3 regions of the Pontibacillus sp. ABV4_188 genome follow, and region 1 is predicted to be linked to each of the others. Evidence: a T-box and tRNA genes for the amino acid it is inferred to sense, from the RefSeq annotation. Region 1 holds a T-box; the other regions hold tRNA genes.

Evidence for each region. A T-box is a leader RNA that pairs with one kind of tRNA and senses whether it is charged. The one in region 1 lies ahead of tyrS (tyrosine--tRNA ligase), so its partner is inferred to be a tRNA-Tyr.
Region 2: it has a tRNA-Tyr gene. The T-box ahead of tyrS (tyrosine--tRNA ligase) is inferred to sense a tRNA for this amino acid. The anticodon was not compared.
Region 3: it has a tRNA-Tyr gene. The T-box ahead of tyrS (tyrosine--tRNA ligase) is inferred to sense a tRNA for this amino acid. The anticodon was not compared.

Annotation. Positions count from the first base shown of each region.
Region 1 is NZ_CM149975.1:3,040,825-3,047,460, reverse strand. Features, by position in the region: gene ACYX4O_RS15650 (transglycosylase domain-containing protein) at 1-1,414, opposite strand, end outside; T-box leader at 1,551-1,763, shown strand; gene tyrS (tyrosine--tRNA ligase) at 1,891-3,162, shown strand; gene ACYX4O_RS15640 (ATP-dependent DNA helicase) at 3,253-5,538, opposite strand; gene ACYX4O_RS15635 (hypothetical protein) at 5,722-5,964, opposite strand; gene rpsD (30S ribosomal protein S4) at 6,075-6,636, opposite strand, start outside.
Region 2 is NZ_CM149975.1:168,980-175,615, forward strand. Features, by position in the region: rRNA gene ACYX4O_RS00945 (16S ribosomal RNA) at 1-338, shown strand, start outside; tRNA gene ACYX4O_RS00950 (tRNA-Ile) at 536-612, shown strand; tRNA gene ACYX4O_RS00955 (tRNA-Ala) at 631-706, shown strand; rRNA gene ACYX4O_RS00960 (23S ribosomal RNA) at 811-3,725, shown strand; rRNA gene rrf (5S ribosomal RNA) at 3,925-4,040, shown strand; tRNA gene ACYX4O_RS00970 (tRNA-Asn) at 4,102-4,176, shown strand; tRNA gene ACYX4O_RS00975 (tRNA-Thr) at 4,181-4,253, shown strand; tRNA gene ACYX4O_RS00980 (tRNA-Glu) at 4,275-4,349, shown strand; tRNA gene ACYX4O_RS00985 (tRNA-Val) at 4,365-4,440, shown strand; tRNA gene ACYX4O_RS00990 (tRNA-Thr) at 4,457-4,533, shown strand; tRNA gene ACYX4O_RS00995 (tRNA-Tyr) at 4,604-4,689, shown strand; tRNA gene ACYX4O_RS01000 (tRNA-Gln) at 4,695-4,769, shown strand; tRNA gene ACYX4O_RS01005 (tRNA-Lys) at 4,779-4,854, shown strand; tRNA gene ACYX4O_RS01010 (tRNA-Gly) at 4,891-4,965, shown strand; tRNA gene ACYX4O_RS01015 (tRNA-Ala) at 4,971-5,043, shown strand; gene rocF (arginase) at 5,233-6,132, shown strand; gene ACYX4O_RS01025 (aspartyl-phosphate phosphatase Spo0E family protein) at 6,189-6,341, opposite strand; gene sigW (RNA polymerase sigma factor SigW) at 6,550-6,636, shown strand, end outside.
Region 3 is NZ_CM149975.1:643,662-650,297, reverse strand. Features, by position in the region: gene ACYX4O_RS03355 (metal ABC transporter ATP-binding protein) at 1-324, shown strand, start outside; gene ACYX4O_RS03350 (metal ABC transporter permease) at 328-1,197, shown strand; gene ACYX4O_RS03345 (metal ABC transporter permease) at 1,194-2,084, shown strand; gene ilvD (dihydroxy-acid dehydratase) at 2,335-4,017, opposite strand; tRNA gene ACYX4O_RS03335 (tRNA-Leu) at 4,364-4,445, opposite strand; tRNA gene ACYX4O_RS03330 (tRNA-Cys) at 4,453-4,526, opposite strand; tRNA gene ACYX4O_RS03325 (tRNA-Gly) at 4,536-4,610, opposite strand; tRNA gene ACYX4O_RS03320 (tRNA-Gln) at 4,620-4,694, opposite strand; tRNA gene ACYX4O_RS03315 (tRNA-His) at 4,702-4,777, opposite strand; tRNA gene ACYX4O_RS03310 (tRNA-Trp) at 4,791-4,864, opposite strand; tRNA gene ACYX4O_RS03305 (tRNA-Tyr) at 4,885-4,970, opposite strand; tRNA gene ACYX4O_RS03300 (tRNA-Thr) at 4,986-5,058, opposite strand; tRNA gene ACYX4O_RS03295 (tRNA-Phe) at 5,067-5,142, opposite strand; tRNA gene ACYX4O_RS03290 (tRNA-Asp) at 5,188-5,264, opposite strand; tRNA gene ACYX4O_RS03285 (tRNA-Met) at 5,337-5,413, opposite strand; tRNA gene ACYX4O_RS03280 (tRNA-Val) at 5,488-5,563, opposite strand; tRNA gene ACYX4O_RS03275 (tRNA-Glu) at 5,575-5,649, opposite strand; tRNA gene ACYX4O_RS03270 (tRNA-Ser) at 5,663-5,754, opposite strand; tRNA gene ACYX4O_RS03265 (tRNA-Asn) at 5,756-5,830, opposite strand; rRNA gene rrf (5S ribosomal RNA) at 5,881-5,996, opposite strand; rRNA gene ACYX4O_RS03255 (23S ribosomal RNA) at 6,273-6,636, opposite strand, start outside.

The sequences.
Region 1 (6,636 bases):
GTCCTAAGTCAATAGCTGGAGCATATACAAGCAATGGCTTCATTGTACTTCCGTTTGAACGTTTCGCATCAGTAGCGTGGTTAAGATTTTCAAGATCAAAATCACGTCCGCCGATAAAGCTAATGATTTTCCCGGTTTTATTTTCAATTAACATGCCGCCGACTTGAACGGGCTCTTTGATCGTTTTCACTTCGCCTGTTTCTTCGTCTGTTACTTTCCAAGATCGAACAGGGCCGTAATGCTCATAGTTTTTGTGTAATTCCTGCATCTTGTCGTATATCGGTTTATCAATTGTTGTATGAACTTTCAAGCCATTTTGCACTAATGTTCGATCTGCAAGAGTAGCATATTCTTGTCTTAGTGATTCACTATTAGCTAAGTCTTCTTTTGTATACCCGTCCTGTTCAGCTAGGATACCTTGAAGAATATCTGTGGCCCTCTCTTCAACTTCAAATGCGATATAAGGATATGATTGCACTGGTGAAGGTTCTGGTTCTGTGAACTTCGAAGCAATGTCGTAATTGATTGCTTTATCGTATTCGGCTTGTGTAATCATTTCGGCTTCTAGCATACGTTCTAGTACCGTTCTCATTCGCTCGATGCCTGGGGCGAGCCCTGCTTCAGATTTAACTTCCCCTGTATTTGTAAAAGGGGTATACATATAAGGGCTTTGTGGCATACCTGCAATATAGGCTGCTTGAGGAAGGTTTAATTCTTTGGCGCTCACTCCAAATATACCTTGAGCAGCAGCTTCAATTCCTGCAACGTTTCTTCCGCCGGCGTTACGGCCGAATGGAACAACATTCAGATATGCTTCTAAGATCTCTTCTTTTTCAAAGAATCGCTCTAAGCGTAAGGCTAGTAGAATTTCCTTTGCTTTACGTTCGAATGAAACGGTGTCTGTTAAAACCTGATTCTTTATTAACTGTTGGGTAAGCGTACTACCCCCTGTTTTAACGTTTGCATTCGTGAGTTCTTGGAAGATTGCACGCATTATCGCTTTGGGTACAACACCATTATGTGTCTCGAAATTCTCGTCTTCAGTGGCGATTACAGCATTGACCACATGATCGGATACTTGGTCAAGGGACACTTCTTCACGATATAAATCAGATTGAATCTTTCCTAAGTATGTGTCTCCGGCAAAATACAATTCTGACGTTTCTTCATAATTGTAAATGTCTTTTTGCATTTCGGCTTTAGCACGTATTGGTTCGTCTTTGACGAGCGAGGCGAAATAACCGGCACCTAACCCGGCAGCAAAGAACACGCCAATCACACCTACAATGAGGAAGAATAAAACGATGTTCCAGATTACATCATAAGAGATGCGGAAATATTTTTGGATCTTTCCATCTTCCCACCATTTACGAAGCGGGGATCTATCTGGACCATTTGAATGGTTCTGGCTCATATAACGACCTCCTATTTCATACACGCAATATTATACCATATTGCACCATAAGGAGACATGGTTCAACATGAAATGTGAGTTGCTTTTTTGAAAAATATATGCTATAAATTATGTCACAGTCACGAACGATAATGAACAGTAAACAGTGAAGGGTTGGAGTAGTAAGTTGTATCCTGTTGCAGAAAGCTGACGGTCGCTGTGAGTCAGTACAGAGCAATTTACGAATTACGTCCTGGAGTTTTCTTCTGATTAGTTCAGAAGACGGGTGAATCCGTTATAAATTCCTTGAGTGGTAATCAGTTGTCTGGTTACAACAAGGGTGGTACCGCGAGCGAGCCTCGTCCCTTTTTAGGGGCGGGGTTTTTTGTGTTCTTCAAAAGTTGAATCTGGTTCGTAGTATAACCTGAAAAGGGCGCCTTCAGTACTTTCATTACGTTTATGTCGTTACTTAATTTAAGAATCTAGGAGTGGATAGTGTGGATATTTTACAAGACTTACAAGCAAGAGGATTAATTAATCAAATGACGGATGAAGAAGGTCTAAAGAAGCATTTATCTCAAGAACAGGTTACCCTTTACTGTGGTTTTGACCCGACAGGGGATAGTCTTCATATAGGTCACTTGCTACCTGTACTAATTCTTAAGAGGTTCCAGCAAGCTGGGCACCGTCCAATTGCTTTAGTTGGTGGAGGAACTGGTATGATTGGTGACCCAAGTGGTCGTTCTACAGAACGTCAGCTTAACGATGAGAACACAGTGCGTCACTACAGTGAACAGCTAGCAGGTCAACTTGCTAAAATTTTAAACTTTGAGGAAGGGGAGAATGCGGCTGTAGCACGTAACAACTTAGACTGGTTGAACCAAATGACAATGATCGAATTCTTGCGAGATGTAGGGAAGCACTTTGGTGTTAACTACATGTTAGCGAAAGATTCTGTGGAGTCTCGTATTGAAAATGGAATTTCCTTTACAGAGTTCAGTTACATGATTCTGCAATCTTATGACTTCTTGAACTTATTCCGTAAAGAGAATTGTACGTTACAAATTGGTGGAAGCGACCAGTGGGGGAATATTACGGCTGGGCTTGAACTGATTCGTAAGAATGCGACTGAAGGAGAAGAAGCGAAAGCATTTGGTCTAACGGTTCCATTGATTACCAAAGCAGATGGCAGTAAGTTTGGTAAAACAGCTGGTGGTGCAATTTGGTTAGACCCAGCAAAGACAACTCCGTACGAATTTTACCAGTTCTGGATTAATACAGACGATCGTGATGTTGTGAATTTCCTTCATTACTTTACATTCTTAAGCTTAGACGAAATTGGTGAGTTGGCTAAGGAAGTAGAAACGCAACCTGAGAAGCGTGTGGCTCAGCGTAGGCTAGCAGAAGAAATGACGAAGATGGTCCATGATGAAAAAGCTCTTGAACAAGCCGAGAAAATCTCTGAAGCGCTCTTTAGCGGCGACCTAAAGCAACTAACAGGTGATGAAATTGAACAAGGCTTTAAAGACGTTCCTACTTACAATTTAGTGGAAGAAGAAAAAGGGTTAATCGATCTCTTAGTTGAAGCAAAGATCTCTTCTTCAAAACGTCAAGCTCGTGAAGATATTCAGAATGGTGCGATTTACATTAATGGTGAACGTGAACAAGATATGAAATACACAGTGGACGCTGAAGATCGCATCGATGGCAAGTTTACAATTATTCGTCGTGGTAAGAAGAAATACTTCTTGGTACGCTTTGAAGGATAATATAATAGAAGAAATAAAACCGCTTAGAGTTTGAATGACTCTAAGCGGTTTTTTACATAGACTGAATTATCCCTTTTGTTCTTGGTTACATCACTCTCTTTTAATACGAAAGTGCTGAAGTTGATAAGGAAGTAAGTTTTTATATCTTTGCTGAATAAAACGGTCATCAATAAGTACAATCGTTCCAGAGTCAGTCTCTGTTCGAATTAGCCTCCCTGCAGCTTGTAAAACTTTATTCATCCCAGGGTACATATAAGCATAGGCAAAGCCATCCTTACCTCGTTCATCGAAATAACGTTTCATAATGCCTTGTTCATCATTTAATTTCGGCAATCCTACACTAACGACTAGAACCCCGTTTAAACGGTCTCCTCTTAAATCGACACCTTCTGAGAATATGCCTCCTAATACTGCAAATCCGATTAAGGAATCTTCACGGTCTTCGCGGAATTCAGCTAGATACTGTTCTCGATCTTGTTCAGTCATTTGAGGCGTTTGAAGTAGAACGGAAGCTGAATGATCGAGTTCTTGAATCCTCTCATATACCTGCTCCATATATACATAAGAAGGGAAGAAAACTAGATAGTTCCCTGGTTTCTCTCTTATTAATTCAAGTACTGTGCCAACGATTGAATCTATTGATTGAGCGCGGTCATGGAAGCGTGTAGAGATTGGCTGAATGTACATGTCCACATTTTGTCTGTCAAATGGTGAAGGTATTGAAAAAGTATAGTCTCCCTCCGTCCACCCGAGCATGTCTTTATAGTAATCAAATGGAGCGAACGTCGCCGAGAAGAAAACCGTTGCTCCGTATCCCTTAGTTGTTTTGTGTAGCAAGGAAGAGGGATCTACACAGAAAAGTTTAAGCTCTACTTCGCTTTTATAACGTCTTATGTAAGTGACATACGATTGATCATAGAGTTTTGAAATACGTACAAAACTTAAAGCCATAAAATATGCTTCGATTAATAGAGACTCTGTATCCTGGGTGTAGGGGATCTCTAGTTCAGCCAGGTCAATAAAGTGCTCGACACTCTCAACAATCCCTTCAGGAATTTCCGCCATTGTTGTCATGTATTGGTCCTCATCCATCAATTTTCTTTGCGCTAATAAAGACTGATCGATACGGTGAACAGCTTCGTATAAATGTGGGTTTTTAGACTTGTATTCACGCTTGAGTTGTAAGAAAGATGATTTTGATAGTAGAGCTGAATACATAGATTGCGACCTGTCGACAAGATTATGAGCTTCATCGACGAGCAATGTGGTCTTTTTCTTTGTTTCATTCCATAAACGTTTGAAAGATACTCTTGGATCAAATACATAATTGTAATCGCATATAATAGCATCAGCATGGTAAGCGGCATCTATTGAAAACTCAAAAGGACAGACTTGATGCTTCCGTGCGTAATGTTCGATCACGCCTCTTGATATCATCGTTTCTTTTGAAAACAAGTCGAGCAAAGCTTCATTGATGCGGTCGTAGTATCCATCTGCAAATGGACAATAATCCACCTGACACCCGTCATTTGTGAAACACATTTTGTCCTTAGCGGTTAAGGTCACGGTATGGAAGTGCAAACCTTTTTCCTCCATAAGGGAGAGCGCTTCTTCTGCGGCTTGCCTCGTAATCGTTTTGGCTGTTAAGTAAAAAAATTGGTCTGCTTTTCCTTCCCCGATTGCTTTAATCGTGGGAAATAGAGTGGAGATGGTTTTCCCTGTACCGGTTGGAGCGTGAGCGAAAAGGGTCTTACGATCCATAATGGTCTTATAGACTGCTCCTGCAAACTTTCGTTGTCCAGCTCGAAAAGCGGGATAAGGGAAAGGGAGTTGTTGTATGCTTTCTTGTCGATTAAGCCTGTGTTCAGTCATGAGTTTAGCATAAGGAATATACTGTTCGATCATAGTGTGAAACCACTCTCTTAACTCGACAGAACTAAACGATTTAACAAACTGTTTTCGTTCTGAGGATGGCAAATGAACGTACGTAAGTTGCACATCAATTTCATTAAGTTCTTGTTGAGTTGCGTAAATATATGCATAGCATTTCGCCTGGGCCCAGTGTACGGGATGGGAGTTTTCTTCGATGTCAAAGATTGAAGAAGATGTCGATTTAATTTCATCCACGGTGATTTTATTCTCCTTTTGAAGTAATCCATCACAACGTCCTTCTATGTGAATGTGTATCGAATCAGCTATATGAGTATAGGCAAGGTGTACTTCCTTTTGATCGTGTTCACTGTACTCGCTTTGGACCATTTGATGTGCTCTTGTCCCTTCGGTGAGGGCTGTTGTCGTTTTAAAACGTCGATCAAGGCTTCCGGATCGATAAACATATTCAACTAGACTCCTTATAGATGTTTTTAACTCTTTCATGTTATCACCAGATTCTTTTTCATTTTTATCAGTTCTAATACACTTCGTTGTTAATGGGGGACACGAGGAATTCATTTGTAATGCTAGTTCTTAAAAGGTAGTAAAAATAATGGAACATTGAATAATCGAAGGATAATAGACATATTGGGGACTAAAAAAGATGACTCTGAAGAGAGGCATCTTTTAGAAGATAAAGATCGCTGAAACAATGGCTGTCACAATAAAGGTGATCAAATAAATAATAGAGAGAACCTTAATGCTTGAATTCTTCTCATATTTATGTGATCTCTGAAGTTCTGCAGCTGGAGATTCACCTTCCACTTCTCGTTGTTCAATAGACTTATTTACGTTCTTCCCCACTAATAGGGTTCCAATAAAGGCTAGCACGCAAATCCCAATGACAATAGCGATATACAAGGTATACACGTGACCCCTCCTTTATGCTTCTGTTCTTAGTGTATCAGGAAATGGGAATAGATGATAATAGAATCACAAAAAAACACCCATCTCTAAAGATGGGTGTTTCGTAGAAGCTATTAACGAGAGTAGAACTCAACGATAAGCGCTTCGTTAATTTCAGAAGGCATTTCAGAACGCTCAGGGAAGCGAACGTAAGAACCTTCAAGCTTTTCTGCATCGAATGATACGTACTCAGGTACGAAGTTGTTTGCTTCAACTGCATCCTTAATTACATCAAGGTTAGCAGATTTTTCGCGAACTGCGATTGTTTGACCAGGCTTCACACGGTAAGATGGGATGTTTACGCGTCCACCATCTACAAGAATGTGGCCGTGGTTAACTAGCTGACGAGCTTGCGCGCGAGTGCGTGCAAGACCTAAGCGGTAAACGATGTTGTCCAGGCGAGACTCAAGAAGTGTTAAGAAGTTTTCACCGTGGATTCCTTTCATGTTACCTGCTTCTTCGAATAAACGACGGAATTGACGCTCGTTAACTCCGAAGATGAAACGAAGTTTTTGCTTCTCTTGAAGCTGTGTACCATATTCTGAAAGCTTTTTACGCTGGTTAGGACCGTGTTGGCCAGGAGCGTAAGGGCGTTTTTCTAACTCTTTACCAGTACCGGATAAAGAAATACCTAAA
Region 2 (6,636 bases), 1.2 Mb from region 1:
GCCCCTTATGACCTGGGCTACACACGTGCTACAATGGATGGTACAGAGGGCCGCGAGACCGCGAGGTCAAGCAAATCTCAAAAAACCATTCTCAGTTCGGATTGCAGGCTGCAACTCGCCTGTATGAAGCCGGAATCGCTAGTAATCGCAGGTCAGCATACTGCGGTGAATACGTTCCCGGGCCTTGTACACACCGCCCGTCACACCACGAGAGTTGGCAACACCCGAAGTCGGTGAGGTAACCTTTTTGGAGCCAGCCGCCGAAGGTGGGGCCAATGATTGGGGTGAAGTCGTAACAAGGTAGCCGTATCGGAAGGTGCGGCTGGATCACCTCCTTTCTAAGGATAACACGGAAAGCGAAAGGCGGCTTGAACAGAGGCGTACGGATAAGTGAGCAAGCGAAAGTGGCGTTCGGTCACTGTAGCTTGATTGCTTATCTCGCTAGCCTCTAGCCGCCGGAGCTAGACACTAATATCGCGTTCATGTTTGTTTCGTTCGGTTTTGAAAGATTGATTGTATCAATTTCATAAGGAATGGGCCTGTAGCTCAGCTGGTTAGAGCGCACGCCTGATAAGCGTGAGGTCGGTGGTTCAAGTCCACTCAGGCCCACCATTCCTATTTCAAAAAAACGGGGCCTTAGCTCAGCTGGGAGAGCGCCTGCTTTGCACGCAGGAGGTCAGCGGTTCGATCCCGCTAGGCTCCACCAATTTCTATTAGTACCTTGAAAACTAGATAAGAATTAGACATCAAACCAACGTTAGATTTAACGTAAGCATCATTATGATGCGTCTTTTCACATTGATTTTAGATAGTTAAGTGAATAAGGGCGCACGGTGGATGCCTTGGCACTAGGAGCCGATGAAGGACGGGACTAACACCGATATGCTTCGGGGAGCCGTAAGTAGGCTATGATCCGGAGATTTCCGAATGGGGGAACCCACTACCCGTAATGGGGTAGGATCCTTAACTGAATACATAGGTTAAGGAAGGTAGACTCGGGGAACTGAAACATCTCAGTACCCGAAGGAAGAGAAAGCAAACGCGATTTCCTGAGTAGCGGCGAGCGAAACGGAATCAGCCCAAACCAGAGAGCTTGCTCTCTGGGGTTGTAGGACACTCCTTTGGAGTTATCAAGAAACAAGATAGATGAATGATCTGGAACGGTCAGCCGAAGAAGGTAACGGCCCTGTAGTCAAAATCTTGTTTCCTCCGGAGTGGATCCTGAGTACGGCGGAACACGAGGAATTCCGTCGGAATCCGGGAGGACCATCTCCCAAGGCTAAATACTCCCTAGTGACCGATAGTGAACCAGTACCGTGAGGGAAAGGTGAAAAGCACCCCGGGAGGGGAGTGAAATAGAACCTGAAACCGTGTGCCTACAAGTAGTTGGAGCCCGTTAATGGGTGACAGCGTACCTTTTGTAGAATGGACCGGCGAGTTACGATCCCATGCAAGGTTAAGATGAAAAATCGGAGCCGCAGCGAAAGCGAGTCTGAATAGGGCGAAATAGTATGTGGTCGTAGACCCGAAACCGTGTGATCTACCCATGTCCAGGGTGAAGGCCAGGTAACACTGGCTGGAGGCCCGAACCCACGCACGTTGAAAAGTGCGGGGATGAGGTGTGGGTAGCGGTGAAATGCCAATCGAACACGGAGATAGCTGGTTCTCTCCGAAATAGCTTTAGGGCTAGCCTCAAGGTAAGAGTCTTGGAGGTAGAGCACTGATTGGACTAGGGGCCCTCATCGGGTTACCGAATTCAGTCAAACTCCGAATGCCAACGACTCATCCTTGGGAGTCAGACTGCGAGTGATAAGGTCCGTAGTCGAGAGGGGAACAGCCCAGACCACCAGCTAAGGTCCCTAAGTTTATGTTAAGTGGAAAAGGATGTGGAGTTGCTCAGACAACCAGGATGTTGGCTTAGAAGCAGCCATCATTTAAAGAGTGCGTAATAGCTCACTGGTCGAGTGACTCTGCGCCGAAAATGTACCGGGGCTAAACATAACACCGAAGCTGTGGATTGTTCTTACGAACAATGGTAGGAGAGCGTTCTAAGTGCAGTGAAGTCAGACCGTAAGGACTGGTGGAGCGCTTAGAAGTGAGAATGCCGGTATGAGTAGCGAAAGAAGAGTGAGAATCTCTTCCACCGTAAGTCTAAGGTTTCCTGAGGAAGGCTCGTCCGCTCAGGGTTAGTCGGGACCTAAGCCGAGGCCGAAAGGCGTAGGCGATGGATAACAGGTTGATATTCCTGTACCACCTCCTTTCCGTTTGAATGACGGGGGGACGCAGTAGGATAGGGAATCCGCTCCACTGGATGTGAGCGGCCAAGCAGTGAGTGAGATGCATAGGCAAATCCGTGCATCAATCACAAGCTGTGATGGGGAGGGAACTATAGTACCGAAGTTCCTGATTTCACACTGCCAAGAAAAGCCTCTAATGAGGAAAGAGGTGCCCGTACCGCAAACCGACACAGGTAGACGAGGAGAGTATCCTAAGGTGATCGGGAGAACTCTTGTTAAGGAACTCGGCAAAATGACCCCGTAACTTCGGGAGAAGGGGTGCTCCTTCATAGGAGGAGCCGCAGTGAAAAGGCCCAATCGACTGTTTAGCAAAAACACAGGTCTCTGCGAAACCGAAAGGTGAAGTATAGGGGCTGACACCTGCCCGGTGCTGGAAGGTTAAGGGGATGAGTTAGCTTAGGCGAAGCTTTGAACCGAAGCCCCAGTAAACGGCGGCCGTAACTATAACGGTCCTAAGGTAGCGAAATTCCTTGTCGGGTAAGTTCCGACCCGCACGAAAGGTGCAACGAATTGGGCACTGTCTCAACAAGAGACCCGGTGAAATTATACTATGCGTGAAGATGCGCATTACCCGCGACAGGACGGAAAGACCCCGTGGAGCTTTACTGTAGCCTGATATTGAATGTTGGTACAGCTTGTACAGGATAGGTGGGAGCCGTCGATACCGGAGCGCTAGCTTCGGTGGAGGCATCCGTGGGATACCACCCTGGCTGTATTGACATTCTAACCCAGGACCGTAATCCGGTCCGGAGACAGTGTCAGGTGGGCAGTTTGACTGGGGCGGTCGCCTCCCAAAAAGTAACGGAGGCGCCCAAAGGTTCCCTCAGAATGGTTGGAAATCATTCGCAGAGTGCAAAGGCACAAGGGAGCTTGACTGCGAGACCTACAAGTCGAGCAGGGACGAAAGTCGGGCTTAGTGATCCGGCGGTACCGCATGGAAGGGCCGTCGCTCAACGGATAAAAGCTACCCCGGGGATAACAGGCTTATCTCCCCCAAGAGTCCACATCGACGGGGAGGTTTGGCACCTCGATGTCGGCTCATCGCATCCTGGGGCTGTAGTCGGTCCCAAGGGTTGGGCTGTTCGCCCATTAAAGCGGTACGCGAGCTGGGTTCAGAACGTCGTGAGACAGTTCGGTCCCTATCCGTCGTGGGCGTTGGAAATTTGAGGAGAGCTGTCCTTAGTACGAGAGGACCGGGATGGACGCACCGCTGGTGCACCAGTTGTTCCGCCAGGAGCACAGCTGGGTAGCTACGTGCGGAAGGGATAAGTGCTGAAAGCATCTAAGCATGAAGCCCACTTCAAGATGAGATTTCCCATCACTTCGAGTGAGTAAGATTCCTTGTAGACGACAAGGTTGATAGGTCGGAGGTGGAAGCGTGGTGACACGTGCAGCTGACCGATACTAATAAATCGAGGGCTTATCTATCTAAAGCGCAAACGACCGCTTAGACCCGTACGGATAAGACAGATTTTCGGAAAAGGCGATTAGCCTTTGGAGAAAAGATGACTTATACGCTAGGGTCTGGGAGTTGGAGCTGGAAGTCAGCTCAAGCGCAAATACGTGATCAGGCACGATGTCTTAATTCTTATCTAGTTTTGAAGGTACTCCTTCAACAAAACAATAGTATGGCGGTTTTGGCGAAGAGGTCACACCTGTTCCCATGCCGAACACAGAAGTTAAGCTCTTCAGCGCCGATGGTAGTCGGGGTTTCACCCCCGCAAGAGTAGGACGCCGCCATGCTTTGTTATCTTATAAAAGCTATCCAAGAGACTTCTTCTAGGACAGATGGATTTGACAATATTCCAACGTAGCTCAGTGGTAGAGCTATCGGCTGTTAACCGATCGGTCGCAGGTTCGAATCCTGCCGTTGGAGCCAATTTGCTTCCATAGCTCAGTCGGTAGAGCACTTCCATGGTAAGGAAGAGGTCGCCGGTTCAAGTCCGGCTGGAAGCTCTCTGTAAGAAAATTATATTTGGCCCGTTGGTCAAGTGGTTAAGACACCGCCCTTTCACGGCGGTAACACGGGTTCGAATCCCGTACGGGTCACCACTTATTTATAATCATGGAGGATTAGCTCAGCTGGGAGAGCACCTGCCTTACAAGCAGGGGGTCGGTGGTTCGAGCCCGCCATCCTCCACCATTTCATTTATTTATCTGCCGACCTAGCTCAATCTGGCAGAGCAACTGACTTGTAATCAGTAGGTTGGGGGTTCGAGTCCCTCGGTCGGCACCAGCAAGTTATGTTCAATTAAATAAATTCTTGCATAATAAAATGCAAGCATGGTATACTATTATTTGTGTTTGGAGGGGTAGCGAAGTTGGCCAAACGCGGCGGACTGTAAATCCGCTCCCTCTGGGTTCGCAGGTTCGAGTCCTGCCCCCTCCACCATTTATTGGCCCATAGCCAAGCGGTAAGGCAACGGTTTTTGGTACCGTCATGCGCTGGTTCGAATCCAGCTGGGCCAGCCACTTTATAAAGAGCCATTAGCTCAGTTGGTAGAGCATCTGACTTTTAATCAGAGGGTCGGAGGTTCGAATCCTCCATGGCTCACCACTTTTCACATTAACTTAGTTGATGTGTTTTTAGTTTGCGGAAGTAGTTCAGCGGTAGAACACCACCTTGCCAAGGTGGGGGTCGCGGGTTCGAATCCCGTCTTCCGCTCCATATATGGGGCCTTAGCTCAGCTGGGAGAGCGCCTGCTTTGCACGCAGGAGGTCAGCGGTTCGATCCCGCTAGGCTCCATTCTAAACCTTAAGTCTAATAAGACTTAAGGTTTTTTCGTATATCTAAAAAATTTAATGGCGGCTATTTATAAGAAAATTCTTTCAATACCGGGTGTTTTTCGTATATATATACAAATTTCTGTCCAGTTGAGTCATTGTCTCAACTATGGCTACAATGGGGGTAGAGTTAAAGGAGGAGGATGGGACAATGAATCGTAAACTTTCAATTATTGGAGCACCTATGGACTTAGGACAGAATCGCAGAGGTGTAGATATGGGGCCTAGTGCACTTCGTTATGCAGGGGTAATTGAGCGATTAGAACGTTTAGAGTATGATATAGAGGATCTTGGTGATGTTCATATTCCTCGGCCAAATAGAAAAGAAGAACAAGAGAGTCACTTGAGAAATTTAAAAGAAGTAGCAGTAGGAAATGAAAACCTGGCTGAGACAGTGGATCAGGTTGTGACATCAGGTAGATTCCCATTGATCATTGGCGGGGATCATAGTATTGCTATCGGATCTCTTGCTGGAATTGCGAAACATTATGACAATCTTGGTGTAATTTGGTATGATGCTCATGGGGATTTAAATACAGGAGATTCGTCCCCTTCTGGAAATATCCATGGTATGCCTTTAGCTGTGAGCTTAGGTATTGGTCATGAACGTTTGACGAACATTCATGGATATGAGCCAAAAATAAAACCAGAAAACATCGTTATTATAGGAGCGCGCTCTCTTGATGAGGGTGAAAAACAATTAATTAAAGAAAAGGGAATTAGGGTATATACGATGCATGAGATTGACCGCATGGGAATGCCAGGAGTCATTAAAGAATCTGTAGAATACTTAAAGGATCGGACGGATGGAGTGCACCTGAGTTTAGATTTGGATGGTTTGGATCCTAATGAGGCGCCTGGAGTTGGAACACCTGTTATGGGTGGAATGAGCTATAGGGAAAGCCACTTAGCAATGGAAATGTTTGCTGAGGCTAATTTTATTACTTCAGCGGAATTTGTTGAAGTGAATCCAATATTGGATGAGAAGAATAAAACTGCTACGGTAGCAGTTGGATTAATGGGATCATTATTTGGAGAAAATTTAAAATAGATTCATAGAGTAAAATAGGCGAAACAGCAGCTTATTCACATAAGTTGCTGTTTCCGTTATTTATTTTTTCTTTCTTCATATTCATTTAGTAATCCATCTAATTTTGAGCTTGCTTCAATGACCTCTTGAGATGATAAAGGTAAGCTAGAGCTCAGCTGAATCATTTCATTTCTACACATTTCAATTTCGTTCAGAAGTTCTTTACACATTCTATTTCCTCCCTACTAAAACCTTAGTACTATACTATAGTTTTATATATCCTTTCTACTTAAAGTTAAACCTCTTTATGTAAAGAAATCAAATGTATAACGTTTGTACATACAAAAAATTCTTTTTTATTTTTTTAATTGATTTTGAAACCTGATCGCAGGTATATTCGTATGTAGAATGACCGCAGATCTAGCGGAGGTATAGTGCATGGAAATATTCATAAAACAAAAGATTAAAAAAGTTAAAAAAGGTGATCACTCGGCCTTTGAAGATGTAGTGACGTTTTACCAAAAC
Region 3 (6,636 bases), 1.7 Mb from region 1:
CAACGCGTCTTCCTTGCTCGCGCATTAGCACAAGATGCTCAAATCTACTTCATGGATGAACCCTTTGCAGGAGTAGACGCTGCAACGGAGAAAGCCATTATGAAATTATTGCAAGAATGGCGTGAACAAGGTAAAACGGTGCTTGTCGTCCACCATGATTTACAAACGGTAAAAGACTACTTTGACCACTGTCTATTGTTAAATAAAACACCTGTCGACTATGGGCCAACTGAAAGTGTCTTTACACTTGATAATTTAGAACGGACTTATGGAGGAGCCATATCCTTTTTAGGCAACAGTCCTATACTCACTCAAGGAGGGTAACTCATGAATGAATTACTTAGCCTTTTAACCAACCCAAACACCCAATGGGTCTTAGCAGGCTCCTCCTTACTCGGTTTTGCCAGCGGATTAATTGGGAGCTTCGTATTACTCAAAAAACAAAGTCTAATTGGAGACGCCATGGCTCACGCTACATTACCAGGCGTCTGCTTAGCGTTTCTCATATTTGGTGTTAAGTCGATCCCTCTCTTTTTAATAGGGGCTGCGACAACAGGTTTAATTGCGACGTATTGTATTCAAGCTATTGTTAAGCACTCTAGAATTAAAACAGATGCATCAATTGGCGTCGTATTATCCGTCTTTTTCGGGCTCGGGATTATGCTACTAACCTATATAACAAAACATGCTAAAGGAAACCAAAGCGGTCTTGAGGATTTTATCTTTGGTCAGGCGGCTGCAATGGTTAAGAGTGATATACAAGTCATTGCTGTCGGTTCTCTCTTAATCATTATTCTTTCATCACTATTTTTCAAAGAATTTAAAATTTCAATATTTGATCCGAACTATGCTCGTGGCATCGGTTTACCAGTAAGCGTATTTAATTTAGTTCTTATGGCCCTCGTGGTAGGGGTGGTCGTTGTTGGAATACAAATGGTTGGAGTAGTTCTTATTGCAGCACTTCTAATTACCCCTCCCCTCGCTGCCCGTTATTGGACAGATCAACTTGGCAGGATGGGGGTAATCGCAGGTATATTTGGAGCCATATCTGGTGTAACCGGTACGCTAATAAGTACAGCAGGAGAAGGACTTCCGACAGGCCCACTTATTGTCTTGTGTGCCTCATTAATCTTTGTCCTTTCCCTTCTATTTGGAGCTAGTAAAGGAATCATTGTAAAGGCGGTGAGACAAACATGACGTACAGTTTATGGATTATCATTACAGGAGTACTAGTTGGCATTACATGCGGTATGACAGGAGCCCTTCTCGTTCTTAGAAAAATGTCGATGCTAGCAGATGCAATCAGTCACACCGTTCTTCTTGGAATTGTAGGAGCTTTTCTTGTGACGCACTCTTTAAACGGAGTACCCATGCTTGTTGGAGCTGCTACTGTGGGAATACTCACTGCTTTAATGGTGCAGCTACTAGACTCAAGTGGTGTTCAGTCAGATGCAGCAATTGGAGTTGTTTTCACCTCCCTTTTCGCTCTAGGTGTCGTACTCATATCTTTTATAGGAGATAGTGTCCACCTCGATGTTGAGCATGCTCTAATGGGAGAGATCGCTTTTGTACCATGGGATACCTGGACGTGGAACGGGATGAACCTAGGACCAACAGCAGTCTGGCTCTTAGGATTTGTTTTTATCTTAAACCTAACCATTATATTACTCTTTTATAAAGAGTTTAAAATCAGCACATTTGATCCTCAGTTGGCCATATCTATCGGCGTTCCTGTAGTAGCCATCCATTACGTATTAATGTCAATGGTTTCGTTCTCTACAGTTGCCTCCTTCGATAGCGTAGGAGCCATTCTAGTTGTAGCGATGTTAATCGTTCCAGGGGCGACTTCTTATCTTTTAACAGATTCTTTTGGTGGGATGATTGCTTTAAGTGCTCTTATTGGTGCTCTGTCATCCTTGCTCGGTTATACATTCGCTCTATTCGTAGATGTGTCCATCTCAGGAGCCATGGCCACAGCCACAGGCCTTCTTTTCACCCTAGCCTTCTTCCTTAGTCCAAAACACGGCATGGTCGCTAAATGGTATAGAAGAAAGCAAATGCAAAAGCAACAATTAAACGCGTAAAAGTATACGACTTAAAGCTTCCTACTCGGTTAATAAAATATGCTATAGGAATATAAACAACTTCATAAACAAACAAAAACGTTCAGAATTCCTTCTGAGCGTTTTATTTATTCCTTTAAAATTTCCATTCAGCTCGCCACTCAGGGATGATGTCAGAACAACATGTATTCTAAGCTTCGAGCAACCATAGAGATTAAAGTTCAGGATAAAAAACTCCAGTTTCTGAACACTGGAGTTTTTCAATATGATATTAATTTTTGTAATCTGTTACAGCACCTTTGGAAGAGCATGATACATTATGAGCGTATTTGCCCAAAATCCCCTTCTTGTATAGAGGTGGTGCTTCCCAATGCTCACGACGACTTTCTAGTACTTGTTCGGTTACATCCATGGATATTTCTTTTTTGTTTGAATCTATTGTGACAAGATCCCCTTCTTCTAATAGAGATATTGGTCCTCCGACTTGAGCTTCAGGTGCGATATGCCCCACCACGAGTCCATGGGTTCCTCCAGAGAATCTACCATCTGTTAATAAGGCGACCTTTTCCCCTAAGCCTTTTCCAACCAATAGAGCAGAGATTGATAACATTTCAGGCATACCTGGCCCGCCTTTAGGACCAACATATCGTATAACTAATACGTCGCCTTCTTGTATTGAATTATTCAGAATAGCTTCCGTAGCTTCCATTTCAGTATTAAATACACGAGCTGGTCCAGTATGACGCGCAACCTTAACACCGGATACTTTTGCTACTGCACCCCTTGGAGCTAAGTTACCTTTTAAGGTGATCAAAGGTCCATCTTTTCGCTTAGGATGACTAAATGACGTTATAATATCTTGTCCTTCTTCTAAAGTTGGCGCTTCTTCTAAATTCTCTGCAACAGTCTTTCCTGAAACAGTTAAACAGTGTCCGTGTAGATAGCCATTGTCATAAAGAAGCTTCATAACTGCCTGTACTCCTCCAACTTTATGAAGGTCTTGCATCACATATTTGCCGCTCGGTTTCAAATCAGCAATATGTGGTGTTTTTTCTTGAATTCGATTAAAGTCTTCCATGGTTAAATCCACTTCAATAGCATGAGCCATAGAAAGCAAGTGAAGTACCGCATTTGTAGAACCACCAAGTGCCATAACGACTGTAATCGCATTTTCAAAAGCCTCTTTAGTCATGATATCTTTCGGGTAAATATTATGCTCGAGTAAGGATCTAACTGCTTCCCCAGCCGACTCACAATCTTTTGCTTTATGGTCAGATTCAGCAGGGTTTGAAGAGCTTCCAGGTAAACTCATACCCATAGCTTCAACAGCAGATGCCATCGTATTTGCAGTGTACATACCACCACACGCTCCTGCACCAGGACATGCACTACACTCAATTGCGTTTAGTTCATTTTCACCTATGTCACCCTGATTATATTTTCCGACTCCTTCAAAGACAGAAACAATATCAACATCTTTCCCTTTATGAGACCCAGGAGCAATTGTGCCTCCATAAACAAAAACAGATGGCACCTCAGCATTGGCAATAGCAATCATACATCCTGGAATATTTTTATCACAGGCTCCGATTGCAACTAATCCATCCAAGTTCTGAGCTCCTACTACCGTTTCGATAGAGTCAGCGATCACATCTCTACTTGGTAATGAATAACGCATTCCCTGTGTCCCCATAGAGATACCATCCGATACAGTAATAGTATTAAAGATTAAGGGTAGCCCTCCTGCTTCTTGGGCACCTTTCTTTGCACGGATGGCTAAATCATCTAGGTGTATATTACATGGAGTTACTTCACTCCATGTACTTGCAATACCAATCATCGGCTTTTTAAAGTCATCATCTGTAACACCAACAGCACGAAGCATGGCCCGGTTCGGTGCTCTCATTGCACTTTCACTAAATACTTTACTATTTATTCGCAAATCTTTTGTCATTCAAAATCCCACCTCTTCTTTCGCATAATTATAGGACTCTTTACTTTAATCTTCAATGTTTTTTTCAGAAAAATTTTTTTATTTCGTAAATAATTAATATGTGTTTAAAGCAATTTATGTATAGAGTAAATGCAAGGTAGAGGGAGACAGGGGTAAAAATTATCTTATAGCCATTTTGATGTGTGTATTAATAGAGTCTTTCTACTAAAATAAAAAAAATCCCCGTTATGTTAACGGAGATTAGAGAAATTTATAAATGATTTTGTACCTATAAGTCCTAAACAAATTAGACATATAAAAAAATCGCTTTCGTTAGCGATTTCCATTACAATGTTAAGTTTTACGATACCGGTGGTCGGGCTCGAACCGACACTCCGTGAGGAACACGATTTTGAGTCGTGCGCGTCTGCCAATTCCGCCACACCGGCATATGAATGGAGGCGGCAACCGGATTCGAACCGGTGGTAAAGGAGTTGCAGTCCTCTGCCTTACCACTTGGCTATGCCGCCATATAAAAATGGAGCGGAAGACGGGATTCGAACCCGCGACCCCCACCTTGGCAAGGTGGTGTTCTACCACTGAACTACTTCCGCGAAAACTCTTGGCTGGCCCAGCTGGATTCGAACCAGCGCATGACGGTACCAAAAACCGTTGCCTTACCGCTTGGCTATGGGCCAATATTTATGGGGCGAATGATGGGGATCGAACCCACGAATGCCGGAGCCACAATCCGGTGCGTTAACCACTTCGCCACATCCGCCATAAAATGAAATTGGCAGGGGTAGTAGGAATCGAACCCACATCGGCGGTTTTGGAGACCGCTGTTCTACCGTTGAACTATACCCCTACTTACTGTAGTAATTATAATGGTGGAGGGGGCAGGACTCGAACCTGCGAACCCAGAGGGAGCGGATTTACAGTCCGCCGCGTTTGGCCAACTTCGCTACCCCTCCACGTTTTTTAAAGTATGCAGGCCAGAGGACTTGAACCCCCAACCTACTGATTACAAGTCAGTTGCTCTACCAATTGAGCTAGGCCTGCACAAAACATGGTGGCTCGGGACGGAATCGAACCGCCGACACACGGATTTTCAGTCCGTTGCTCTACCGACTGAGCTACCGAGCCAGTCTTATGTACTTTACAGTAACAAAAAAATATTTAATTGAAAAGTGGCGGTCCGGACGGGACTCGAACCCGCGACCTCCTGCGTGACAGGCAGGCATTCTAACCAACTGAACTACCGGACCATTAGTTGTGCCTAAAGATACACCATCATTTGTAATTCGAAGAAGTCTTTTCGACGTAGTACAAATTTAAATTGGTTGCGGGGACAGGATTTGAACCTGCGACCTTCGGGTTATGAGCCCGACGAGCTACCAGACTGCTCCACCCCGCGATAATGTTGAATACTTATTGCATATTCAATTATATGATGTTTGCAATGATCATGTGCATTGCATTTTTTAAAAATGGTGGAGGATGGCGGGCTCGAACCACCGACCCCCTGCTTGTAAGGCAGGTGCTCTCCCAGCTGAGCTAATCCTCCATGATATTAAGTGGTGACCCGTACGGGATTCGAACCCGTGTTACCGCCGTGAAAGGGCGGTGTCTTAACCACTTGACCAACGGGCCAATGAAAAGTTAGTGGCGGAGAGCGAGGGATTCGAACCCTCGAGACCCGTGTTTGGGCCTACACGATTTCCAATCGTGCTCCTTCGGCCACTCGGACAGCTCTCCATGGCTCCAACGGCAGGATTCGAACCTGCGACCGATCGGTTAACAGCCGATAGCTCTACCACTGAGCTACGTTGGAATCATGTCAAAAGACCGTTTGCCTTTTGATCAAAGTCAATAAAGTGACTTGCCTGGCGGCGTCCTACTCTTGCGGGGGTGAAACCCCGACTACCATCGGCGCTGAAGAGCTTAACTTCTGTGTTCGGCATGGAAACAGGTGTGACCTCTTCGCCAAAACCGCCAGACTCTTTATTGAATTTCTTCCTCGTCTTTTCAACGACAAGTTATATTTTATCTTGTTTCGGAAGGAAAGTCAAGAGGTATATTAGATTTTTTTCTAAGTACCTTCAAAACTAGATAAGAATTACGACATCGTGCCTGATCACGTGTTTGCGCTTGAACTGGCTTCCAGCTCCAACTCCCAGACCCTAGCGTATAAGTCATCTTCTTTCCAAAGGCTAATCGCCTTTTCCGAAGATCTGTCTTATCCGTACGGGTCTAAGCGGTCGTTTGCGCTTTAGATAGATAAGTCCTCGATTTATTAGTATCGGTCAGCTGCACGTGTCACCACGCTTCCACCTCCGACCTATCAACCTTGTCGTCTACAAGGAATCTTACTCACTCGAAGTGATGGGAAATCTCATCTTGAAGTGGGCTTCATGCTTAGATGCTTTCAGCACTTATCCCTTCCGCACGTAGCTACCCAGCTGTGCTCCTGGCGGAACAACTGGTGCACCAGCGGTGCGTCCATCCCGGTCCTCTCGTACTAAGGACAGCTCTCCTCAAATTTCCAACGCCCACGACGGATAGGGACCGAACTGTCTCACGACGTTCTGAACCCAGCTCGCGTACCGCTTTAATGGGCGAACAGCCCAACCCTTGGGA